DNA from 2 places in the Bradyrhizobium sp. Ken01 genome. Region 1 is predicted to be linked to the other one. Evidence: riboswitches for the same ligand, from Rfam matches in the RefSeq annotation. Region 1 holds a riboswitch; the other holds the start of a gene.
The links. Region 1 has a riboswitch for cobalamin ahead of AC0L3S_RS01205 (DUF1636 family protein). Riboswitches for the same ligand answer to the same signal wherever they lie in the genome.
Positions count from the first base shown of each region.

Region 2: another riboswitch for cobalamin. It lies ahead of metE (5-methyltetrahydropteroyltriglutamate--homocysteine S-methyltransferase); the one in region 1 lies ahead of AC0L3S_RS01205 (DUF1636 family protein).

Region 1 is NZ_JBVVPC010000001.1:262,076-267,874, forward strand. Features, by position in the region: gene AC0L3S_RS01195 (cobyric acid synthase) at 1-1,364, opposite strand, end outside; gene cobO (cob(I)yrinic acid a,c-diamide adenosyltransferase) at 1,375-2,010, opposite strand; cobalamin riboswitch at 2,051-2,267, shown strand; gene AC0L3S_RS01205 (DUF1636 family protein) at 2,363-2,746, shown strand; gene cobW (cobalamin biosynthesis protein CobW) at 2,743-3,777, shown strand; gene cobN (cobaltochelatase subunit CobN) at 3,777-5,799, shown strand, end outside.
Region 2 is NZ_JBVVPC010000016.1:24,068-29,866, reverse strand. Features, by position in the region: gene AC0L3S_RS17325 (EAL domain-containing response regulator) at 1-809, shown strand, start outside; gene AC0L3S_RS17320 (4Fe-4S binding protein) at 1,386-1,589, shown strand; gene AC0L3S_RS17315 (hypothetical protein) at 1,917-2,207, opposite strand; cobalamin riboswitch at 2,375-2,574, shown strand; gene metE (5-methyltetrahydropteroyltriglutamate--homocysteine S-methyltransferase) at 2,674-4,989, shown strand.

The DNA.
Region 1 (5,799 bases):
GCGTGATAGGGCACGTCGCCGGCAGGAATGTCGAGCTTCGCCAAAAACGCCTTGCGGAAATCATCCGACGTGAACAGGCCGTGCAGATAGCTGCCTTGCACGCGTCCGTCGCGCGAGATCGCGCCTTCCGGTTCGCCATTCAGCCTTGCGAATGGCCGCGCGCGATCCGGCCCATCGGTGCGCCCGATGTGGATTTCATAAGCCTCGATCGGCTGATCCGTCGCGGCATGCACGGCCGCGACACGCGTCAGCGTCTTCTCCGGGCTCATCACCGTCGCGACATCCAGAAGCCCGAGACCCGCTGTGTCGCCCGCGGGGCCCTCGATCCCATCGGGATCCGTGACGCTGCGTCCGAGCATCTGATATCCGCCGCAGAGGCCGAGCACATGGCCGCCTCTGCGGTGATGCGCCAGGAGATCGATGTCCCAGCCCTGGGCGCGCAGGAAGGCGAGGTCGCCGCGGGTGGATTTCGAACCGGGAATGATGACGAGGCGCACGTCGCCGGCGATGGCTTCGCCCGGCCGCACCATCACGAGATCGACGCCAGGCTCGAGCTTGAGCGGATCGAGATCGTCGAAATTGGCGATCCGCGACAGCGCGAGACAGGCGATCTTGCATTGGCCCGGCTTGCGCGCATCGCTCAGGCCCAGCGCATCCTCGGCCGGCAGCTCGCCGGCGCGCGCGAACCAGGGCAGCACGCCGAAGCCGCGCCATGCGGTCTTTTGTTCGATCAGCCTGTAGCCGTCGTCGAACAGCGTGGGATCGCCGCGGAACTTGTTGATGACAAATCCCTGGATCATCGCGGCGTCATCCGGGTCGATCACCGTCTTGATGCCGACGAGTTGCGCGATGACTCCGCCGCGGTCGATGTCGCCGACCAGCACGACCGGCACATCGGCCTTGCGCGCAAAGCCCATATTGGCGATGTCGGCCTTGCGCAGGTTCACCTCGGCCGGGCTGCCGGCGCCCTCCACCAGCACGAGATCTGCGCGCGCCTTCAGCCGCTCGAAGCTCTCCAGCACGGCGCCCATCAATGACGGTTTCATCGCCGCATATTCACGCGCACGCGCGGTCGCGATGCGTTTTCCCTGCACGATCACCTGCGCGCCGACATCCGTCTCGGGCTTGAGCAGCACCGGATTCATGTCGGTGTGCGGCTCGACCCGAGCAGCCAGTGCCTGGAGTGCCTGGGCGCGGCCGATCTCGCCGCCGTCGATGGTGACGGCCGCATTGTTCGACATGTTCTGCGGCTTGAACGGGAGCACGCGCAGGCCGCGTCGCACAAAGGCGCGCGCGAGGCCGGCGACGATGAGCGACTTGCCCACGTCCGAGCCGGCCCCCTGGATCATCAATGCGCGCGCCATCGCGAGTTTCTTAGAACTCCACGCCGGCTTGCGCCTTGATGCCGTAGCGGAAGGGGTGCTTGACCAGCGTCATCTCGGTGACGAGATCGGCGATCTCGATCAGCTCGTCCTTGGCGTTGCGTCCGGTGAGCACGACATGCGTCATCGGCGGCTTCGAGGTCGTGAGGAATTCGACGACCTCCGCGATATCGAGATAGTCGTAGCGCAGCGCGATGTTGATCTCGTCGAGCACGACCATGCGGAGATTCTGGTCGAGGATCAGTTCCTTGGCCTTCTCCCAGCCGGCGCGCGCGGCGGCGATGTCACGGACGCGATCCTGCGTCTCCCAGGTAAAACCTTCGCCCATGGCGTGGAACTGGCAGAGGTCACCGAAATGGCCGGTGAGCATGCGACGCTCGCCCGTGTCCCAGGCGCCCTTGATGAACTGTACGACCGCGCAGGGGAAGCCATGGGCGACGCAGCGGACGATCATGCCGAACGCGGAGGAGGACTTGCCCTTGCCGGCGCCGGTGTGGACGATGATGAGGCCCTTTTCGCCGCTCTTGGTCGCCATGATCTTGTCGCGGGCGGCCTTCTTCTTCGCCATTTTCGAGGCGTGGCGGGCGTCGGTTTGGTCGGCCGTCTGGGTATCCGGTTCTGACGTCATCGGACGGGGTCCTTCGGCTTGACAAGAGGCGGTCGGGGGCAAATGGTGGCCCGGCGTTGGTTCCTGTCCTACGACAGGCGAAGAGGGAATGCGATAGGGTCCGAATCGGCAAGATTTGGTTCCAAAATGCAGCCGCCCCCGCGACCGTGACCGGAGAGATGCCCAAGCCACTGATCCCCTGGGGATCGGGAAGGCGGGGATCGAAGGGGAAACCCTGCTCCGCAAGCCGGGAGACCTGCCAGCGCGGACGATTTTGGACCGGCGGACGGGGTGTTCCGCGACGGGGAAACGGGCCTTCGCAAGAACGGTTCGTGGGCCTCTTCGCTTCCCGCTGTTTATTCTGGAAGAAGCGATGACCGTCACACTTCATGTCTGCATCACCTGCCGCGCCGGCCAGACGCTTGGCGAGGGCGAGACGACGCCCGGCAAACGTCTGCATGGTGCGATCCTCGAGGCCGGCGTGCCCGACGGCGTCAGCGTGGTTCCCGTCGAATGCCTGTCGGCTTGCAACCAGGGTTGCTCGGTCGCGCTCAGCGCGCCTGGCCGCTGGTCCTATGTCTATGGCCGTCTGTCGGATGCGAATGCGATCGACGTCGTCGCAGGCGCCGCGGCCTATGCGGCCGCGCCCGACGGCCTTGTGTCCTGGCGCAGCCGCCCGGAGATCTTCCGCAAGCAATCGCTTGCCCGCATTCCCCCCATTTTCCCCATGGCCGTCGTGCCGGAGGCCGCCGAATGAATTCGCTCGCAAAAGTCCCGGTCACGGTCGTCACGGGCTTTCTCGGCTCCGGCAAGACCACGCTGATCCAGCATCTGCTTGCCAACGCCAACGGCAGGAAGCTCGCGGTGCTCGTCAACGAGTTCGGCAGTGAGGGCGTCGATGGCGAGATTCTGAAATCCTGCGCCGATGCGAATTGCCCGGAAGAGAACATCATCGAGCTCGCCAATGGCTGCATCTGCTGCACCGTCGCGGACGATTTCATTCCGACCATGGAGAAGCTGCTGTCGCGGCCGGTCCGGCCCGATCATATCCTGATCGAGACCTCGGGCCTGGCGCTGCCCAAGCCTTTGCTGAAGGCGTTCGACTGGCCGGAGATCCGTTCGCGCATCACGGTCGACGGCGTGATCGCGCTGGCCGATGCCGAAGCTGTCGCCGCCGGCCGTTTCGCGCCCGACCCTGCGGCCGTCGAGGCGCAGCGTGCGGCCGATGAAAATCTCGATCACGAGACCCCGCTGTCGGAAGTGTTCGAGGACCAGATCGCCTGCGCCGACATCGTGCTGTTGACCAAGGCGGACCTTGCGGACGCGGCAGGTCTCGAAGCGGCCAAGGCGGCGATCACCGCCGAGATGCCGCGTCGCGTCCCGATGCTGGCGATCACCGACGGCGCGATCGACGCGCGTCTCATCCTCGGTCTCGGTGCTGCCGCCGAGAACGATCTCGCCGCGCGTCCCTCGCATCACGACGGCGAGGAGGATCACGAGCACGACGATTTTGCGTCCGTCGTGATTGATCTTCCTGAAGTCGCCGATATCGACGCGCTGGTTGCATCCGTTCAGCGTCTGGCGCGCGAGCAGAATGTGCTGCGCGTCAAGGGTTACATCGCGATGGAAGGCAAGCCGATGCGCCTCTTGCTGCAAGCGGTCGGCGAGCGCGTGCGCCACCAGTTCGACAAGCCTTGGGGCGTGGGTGCGAGGCGATCAAAGCTCGTCGTGATCGGCGAGCACGGCGATATCGACGAGGCCGCGATCAGGGCAGGACTCAGCATCTGATGCACGTCGTCTTCCGCGAGAGCCGCGGTCTCGAGGAGACCGCGATACCAAGGGACATCGGCCAGGACCCGGCCGATCTCGTGGTGCTCTCGTATTCGGATTCCGATCTTGCCGCGTTCGCGGCCGGCTGGCGCCGTGGCCGCGACAGCCTGCCATCGCTACGGCTGGTCAATCTCGCCGAACTCCGTCACCCGCTCTCGGTCGACACCTATATCGAGCGCACTCTGGCGCAGGCGCGCGGCATCCTCGTGCGTCTGATCGGCGGGGAATCCTATTGGTCGTATGGGCTCGCGGCCCTGCAGCAACTGGCGAAGGAGCGCGGCATCGTGCTGGCCGTGTTGCCGGCCGACGGCCGCGACGACGCGCGGCTGGATGAATATTCGACCCTGCCGGTCTCGACCCTGCGACGGCTCAAGGTGCTCTGCGACACCGGCGGCCCCGTCGCATCGCAAGCCGCGATCGCGCAGCTTGCACTGGCCTCGGGCCTCTATGCCGGCCCCGTGATCGGGGAGACGACCGTTCCTGAGATGGGCTTTTACGATCCGGCGCGCGGTGTCATTGCCGCGCCGGCGTTGGGTGAGGGCAGGCCGCGAGCGCTCGTGGCCTTCTATCGCTCCTATCTCACCGCGGCCGACACTGGCCCGGTCGATGCCCTGATCGCCGCATTGCGCGAGAAGGGGTTCGACGCGCATGGTGTGTTCGTCACCTCGCTGAAAGCCGCGGGGGTTGCGGATTGGTTGCGCGAGTATCTGGCGCAAAATCCTCCGGCCGCGATCGTCAATGCGACGGCATTCTCGGCGATGGGCGACGACGGCACGACGCCGTTCGACGCCGCATCCTGCCCGGTATTCCAGGTCGCGCTCTCCACGGCACGCCGCGAGGACTGGGCGAGTTCTCTCCGCGGCCTCTCGCCCGGCGACCTCGCGATGCATGTGGTGCTGCCCGAGGTCGACGGCCGCCTGTTTGCGGGCGTGGTGAGCTTCAAATCGGCAGCGATGCGCGATCCCGATTTGCAATTTTCGCATCTGGCACACAGGCCCGACGGGGAGCGCGTGAAGGCCGTCGCCGCGCGCGTTGCGGCCTGGCGTCGCCTTGCCGAGAAGCCGGCCGCCGACAAGCGCATGGCACTCGTGCTCTCCAACTATCCGGGCCGCCCGCATCAGATCGCGCACGCGGTGGGTCTCGATGCGCTAGCCTCGGTCGAGGCCCTGGTGTCCGACCTCGCGGAGACCGGCTTCGATATTGCGCCTGTCCATGGACTTGGCGAGACGCTGCTCAAGCAGACCCTGAGCTGGAGCGTTGCCGATTACCGTGCGGCGCTGTCGCGCCTTCCGCAAGTCTTGCAGGATGATCTCGCGCAAGCCTGGGGCGCGCCGGAGAAGGATCCGGGTTGTCGCGACGGCGCGTTCCATTTCGCCGCGATTCAATGCGGCCGGTCGATCATCGCGGTTCAGCCGGAGCGTGGCGATGCGACCACGCGCGATGCCGACTATCACGATCTCGCCCGCACGCCGCGCCATGCCTATGTCGCGTTCTATCTCTGGCTCCGAGCGCAGGGCTGTGATGCCGTCGTGCACATGGGCGCGCACGGCACGCTGGAATGGCTGCCCGGAAAATCCGTGGCGCTGTCGCAGGCGTGCTGGCCGGAAGCCCTGATTGGCGATCTGCCGATCATCTATCCCTTTATCGTCAACGATCCCGGCGAGGCCGCGCAGGCCAAGCGGCGCCTGGGTGCCGTCACGGTCGGCCATCTGCCGCCGCCGCTCGCGGCATCAGCGGTGCCGGACGGGCTGCGCAGGCTCGAACAGCTCCTCGACGAGTACTCGACGGCCGATGGCCTCGATCCCGGCCGCCGCCAGCGTCTGATCGCCGCGATCCGTGACGAGGCACGTGCGGCGGGCCTCGAAGACGATCTTGGCCTCGATGCAGCGGCCGCGCCGGCCGAAGCGATCCCGCGGATCGATCGCTTCGTCTGCGATCTCAAGGAAAGTCAGTTCGGCGACGGCCTCCACGTGTTCGGCC
Region 2 (5,799 bases), on a different contig from region 1:
GCGATCGGATCGGCATGCTCTTGCCAAGAGAGCCGGCGCCCCGTCCCGCGGTCCATGTCGGAGAAGCCTTACACGCTGGCTGGCTTGAGCTCTGGTATGAGCCGAAGTTTGACGCGTGTACCCTTAGCCGCCGCGGCGCCGAGGCGCATGTGCGAATGCGGCACCCGACCTGGGGCGTTGTTCCACCGGCCTATTTCATCCCGGAACCTCACGATCCGCATTTTAGGAACTTGTCGCAGTTCGTGATCGACCGCGCGATCAAGGATTGGCAGTATCTTCTGGAGCAGCAAACTTCGATCGATCTCTCCATCAATCTCCCGGCAGCATTCCTGATTGACCCGCAGGCAGTACGCGATCTCTGTCGGCGCATGCCGTCGCACGCCGCTTTCGGCGGTTTGACGATTGAAATCGAGAGCGTGGAAGCGATCCAGAACCTAGATCTCCTGGTCGAGGTTGCGCGTGAGGTTCGCTTTCACAACATTGGCCTTGCAATCGACAATGTCGGTGCCAATTGGCCGCAGCTGATGGGGAGGACAAAATTCCCGTTCATGAAATTGAAAGTGGATCGTCAGTTCGTCGGCGGCTGCGCGAATGGGCCCCTCAAGCGAACGGTGTGCCGCCATATCGTCGATCTAGCCAAAGAGTACAATGTGCGCACCGTCGCCGAAGGTGTGGAGAGCCAGGCTGACCTAATTGCCGTGGCCGAACTCGGCTTCGACCTTGCGCAGGGCCATCTGTTCGGAAAAGCCATGCCACTGAAGCAATTTGCACAGTCATCTTTCAACCCTGCTCCAGCTGGTCTAAAATAGTTGCGAGTGGCTGAGTGCGGCCAAGCGACGCTCACGAGCACCGCCATGCCTACTCGGCACCAGGCATGAGGCTGAGTGCAATTCGGTCTGCAAGGCCAGTGTCGCTCGTCCCGCCGCCACTTCATTTCCCTCCGAAGCTTGTTATACCACAAGCCCGTTTTGGCAAGCCTCCAGCGAGTCCTCCGCGCAGCTAGCGTTGCAGCCATGAGCGAGGCTTGCACAAACCTCCAGTCGGGGTGTGTGACCGGAGGTTTGCCGAGATCCAACGTAGACCTGCGTCCGTTGGCGGTTTTTGCCGTCGCCGGTTGAGGAAGCGTCAGCCTCGCTTGCCCCCGCGCTGACGTGCCAAACAAACCGACGGACGCTTCCAGCGTCAAGTCGCGACTGACTCTCGCAAGAGGGCCCGAGGGCTCGTAGCCTGAAATTGAAGCGACCTGTTGCTGTCGCAGATGCAACATGGTCTCAGACCCGGGACAGCCGAATTGGGCAAATTGCCCAACATTGAGCGCGTCTGCGTTTGGCACGGCATTTGAAAGGGATCGCCCATGGCATCGCTCGCCTAAGGAGTCGGAAGGCATGGCTTACAAGATCGTCGCTTCGCAATGCACCGTTTGTGGCGCATGTGAGTTCGAGTGTCCCAACGCGGCGATCAGTCTGAAGCGCGACATTTACGTTATCGATGCCAAAAAATGTACGGAGTGCGAGGGCCATTGCGACACGCCGCAATGCGCGGTGGTCTGTCCGGTCCCTGACACCTGTGTCCCGTCCAAGACAGGATAGGCAGCCCGCGACCAAAAGGCCTCATCGCTCGATTTCGCGAACGAAGTTGTAGATGTGGGACCTTGAGGAGACCACGACCGCATGGGGCGCATCGAGGTCGATTAACATCGTTATGAGCTTAAGGCGCTGAGCGACTCCGAGGAACCCCTCAAAGGGCTCTGTCGGAGGACACCGTCGAATTTGTCACGAACAAGGACAAGGCCCTCGATGCTCAGTGGCCGCGTTAAGGCCTATCGTCGCTCGCCGCGAGTCGAGGCGAGGCAGACCGGCGTCGAGCGGCCACCGACGCATCGAAGCCGACGCAAAAGTCGCTCAGCACGTGAACACCTAGTGCACCGAGAAGATCATCTTGGCCAACCTCACGGAGCGGTCGACCTCGTGCCTGGTCGCGGGCCCGCCGAACACCAAGGAGCCGACCTGATCATCCGTGCGGTCCTGGAGCAATCCGGCTTTCGAAATTTTTAGGGAGCCTCGTGGGCTGTGACCAAACGGATGCCGGCCGAGGATGATCGCACCTTCCTGACGCGCAGGTTCGAAAAGCTGCTGACGGAAGGTCGCCTCCTCGCGATCACACAGATACCGAAAGCGGCCCGGGTTCGTTCCGGTGGTGGAGCTCAACCGTTACGCGAGCAGGGAGCGAATGCATTTCACAAGCGGAGCCTCCACGGATCAGGGCGTGTTCACCAGGCCGCGAGCAAGACCGTCGTACCCGCCTAGTGCGCTCGTAATCGCTTGGGCAATGTCGCAGCGAGAATCGGTAGGTTGACGCATCGATCCTCGTGCGCATAATTTCAAGCCGTCGCGGTCTCCGGATTTCGTTTGATCCGGAGCTAAGAGGGAAGCCGGTGCAATGCCGGCGCTGCCCCCGCAACTGTAAGCGGCGAGCCGCTGTCCAACGAAGTCACTGAAGCCATGCGGCTTCGGGAAGGCCGGACAGCAGCGACGACCCGTGAGCCAGGAGACCTGCCTCGACAAGATATCGTCCACGGGCGGGGCGTCCCGGTGTGCGCCAAGCAGTTGTCGCTCACGCGATGTTCGCTGTCTGCGTCCGCCATGGCCTTTGCCCCAACATGGGGTCTAAGCTATGTCAATCCTTTCGCTTCCCGTTGCCACACTGGGGACGTCACGCATCGGCCCACGACGCGAACTCAAATTCGCACTCGAGAGCTACTGGGCGGGAAAATCCAGCGAAGCCGAGCTCCTCGAGGCGGGGAGTGGACTTCGTGCCGCTAATTGGGCACGGCAGAAATCCCGCGGTGCGACCGTCATTCCTTCGAATGACTTCTCGCTCTACGACCATGTGCTCGATACCAGCCTAATGGTTGGCGCCATTCCCGACGTTTACGGCTGGAACGAAGGTCCTGTGTCGCTTAAAACCTACTTCACCATGGCGCGTGGCGCTCAAGACGGTGGTCACGCTCAGCATGGGCCCGGCGTAGCCGCACAGGAGATGACGAAGTGGTTCGATACGAACTACCACTACATGGTGCCGGAATTTCACCAGGATCAGATCTTTAAGTATGCCTCTCGGAAGCCGATCGAGGAATATGAGGAGGCAAGAAGCCTCGGTTATCAGACGCGGCCCGTCCTAGTGGGCCCAGTCACTTTCCTGAAGCTCGGCAAAAGCGTAAATCCCGCATTCAATCCGCTGTCGCTGCTTGATCGACTCCTCCCCGTCTATGTCGATGTTCTCCGCGAACTAGCCTCGCGCGGCGCTGAATGGGTTCAGCTCGACGAGCCATGCCTAGTGATGGACGTCGACGAAGCATCTCGGGCCGCTGTCCGCCGGGCCTATGCTCATTTCGCTAAGGCCGTGCCGGCCCTTAAAATCATGGTGGCCACATACTTCGGGGGTGTCGGCGACAATCTTGAAACAGTCTTGGCCTTGCCCGTTGCCGGGGTTCATGTCGACCTGGTTCGTGCACCTGACCAGTTGGACGCGATTGTCGCCAGAGCAGGTAGAGATCTCGTGGTCTCGCTCGGTGTCGTTGATGGTCGCAACGTGTGGCGCTCTAATCTGCCGGCGCTACTCGACCAACTTGCTCCTATGGTCAAAAAACTGGGCAGGGACCGTGTTCAGATTGCCCCCTCCTGCTCGCTGCTTCATGTTCCGACCGACATTGAACTAGAGATCGATCTCGATCCCAATCTGAAGACGTGGTTGGCGTTCTCAGTGCAGAAGATCAAGGAACTTTCGATATTGGGCAAAGCGCTGGCTGGCCATGCTGCCGACGTGACCGATGAACTCACGCTCTCAGAGGATGCATCCGTCACCCGCGAAACATCGCCGAAGATCCACAGTGCGAACGTCGCCGGACGAATGGCCGCGATCGACGATAGCATGCGTCGCCGTCGCAGTGCGTTCACCCAGCGCGCCGACGTCCAGCGCGTCGCCTTCGCATTGCCGATGTTTCCAACCACAACCATCGGATCCTTTCCGCAAACGGCGGACGTCCGCAATGCGCGTGCAGCTCATGCGCGGGGAGCGCTGAATGACACGCAGTACGAGCAGCTTCTGAAAGCGGAGACAGCCCATACCGTGCATTGGCAGGAAGATATCGGCCTGGACGTGCTCGTACACGGTGAGTTCGAGCGCAATGACATGGTTCAATACTTTGGCGAGCAGCTGTTGGGTTTCGCATTCACCAAGCACGGCTGGGTTCAGTCTTATGGCTCGCGGTGCGTTCGTCCTCCTATCCTGTTTGGAGATGTCTCCCGCCCGAAGCCCATGACCGTTAAATGGTGGCGACATGCGCAGTCTCTGACCAAAAAACCCGTCAAGGCTATGCTGACCGGACCGGTGACGATCCTGAACTGGTCGTTTGTCCGTGACGACATCCCGCGGAGCGAGACATGCCGACAGATCGCTCTCGCGATCCGAGACGAGGTCATCGACCTTGAGGCGGCTGGAGCGACCATGATCCAGATCGACGAGGCTGCGTTGCGGGAGGGATTGCCACTGCGCAAATCGCAGTGGAAGGACTATCTAGATTGGGCAGTGGACAGTTTCCGTGTTTGCTCCTCCGCTGTCGCTGACGGAACTCAGATCCATACGCACATGTGCTATTCCGAGTTCAACGAAATCATCGATGCGATCGCAGCAATGGATGCCGACGTCATTTCAATCGAGGCGTCGCGCTCCAAAATGGAATTGCTCGACGCTTTCAAGAGCTACAAATATCCTAATGAAATCGGGCCGGGCGTCTATGACATTCATTCACCGCGCATTCCCGCAGCAGCCGAGATCAAGCAGCTGATTGTGTTGGCGCGGCAGCGGGTTTCCGATCGGCAGCTCTGGATCAATCCCGACTGCGGACTGAAAACTCGAAGATGGGAGGAGGTGCGTCCCGCGCTCGTCAATATGGTGGCCGCCGCACGCGAGTTGCGGGCCGAGGCATGATCGTACGGAGCGTGTCGCCAACCTATCTGTGAATAAGATGAACGCGCTTTGGGAGCTCGCGATAACCTTGCGAGCTTCCAAAGTTTCCAGCGCCTACGAATGCCGGTTTGCCCCGGCGGAGGCGATCGCATACAGCGGCGACAAGCTCGAATCCGGCGGACGACCGCATGCCGGCCATACCGATTAGGTGACATATTCCCAGTCACTTGCGCTCGACGCGAACCACGATCCTATCGCTTCATTTATCCATCCCATGGATGCGTCCCATCACAACAATCTATTTTACCGCCCTTGCGGAATTTCATACCTAATTTGCGCCTTCGCGCGGTCTTCGGGAAGATTTGCTGGTATTCGGCGGTGCCAAAATACTGGCGCGTGACGGCAAACTGACGGTTGAGTTTCAGGGCTCGGCAGTCAAACCGCCTGCGCGATGGATCCCAGCTCCGTCAAGGCGCTGCCCGTGCCAACCGGACAGCTGGCAAGTGGTGAGCAAGTCCTGAAGTTTACGACAGGAGCGGAAGGCAAGCGGCTCGCTAACTTGTGCAGAGCGATATCCGCTTCTTGTTGTTTGACGGCGAGTGCCCTCGTCGTAAGTCGATCGCCGGTAGTCCTCCCTACCGACGAAAGCTGGAACGATGCGGAAAGCAGCGTCGCTCCCGCGTGACTTTCGCCCGGCCTCGCATTGAGGCCGGGCGGCTTTTTATGTGCCTGCTTATCAGTGACAGCAGGGGATCATTCATTTTGGCGTCATTGCGGGACCCCGGGTTCTTGGAGCGCATCTGTTGCTGTTCGGCAGGGCATGAGGCCGGT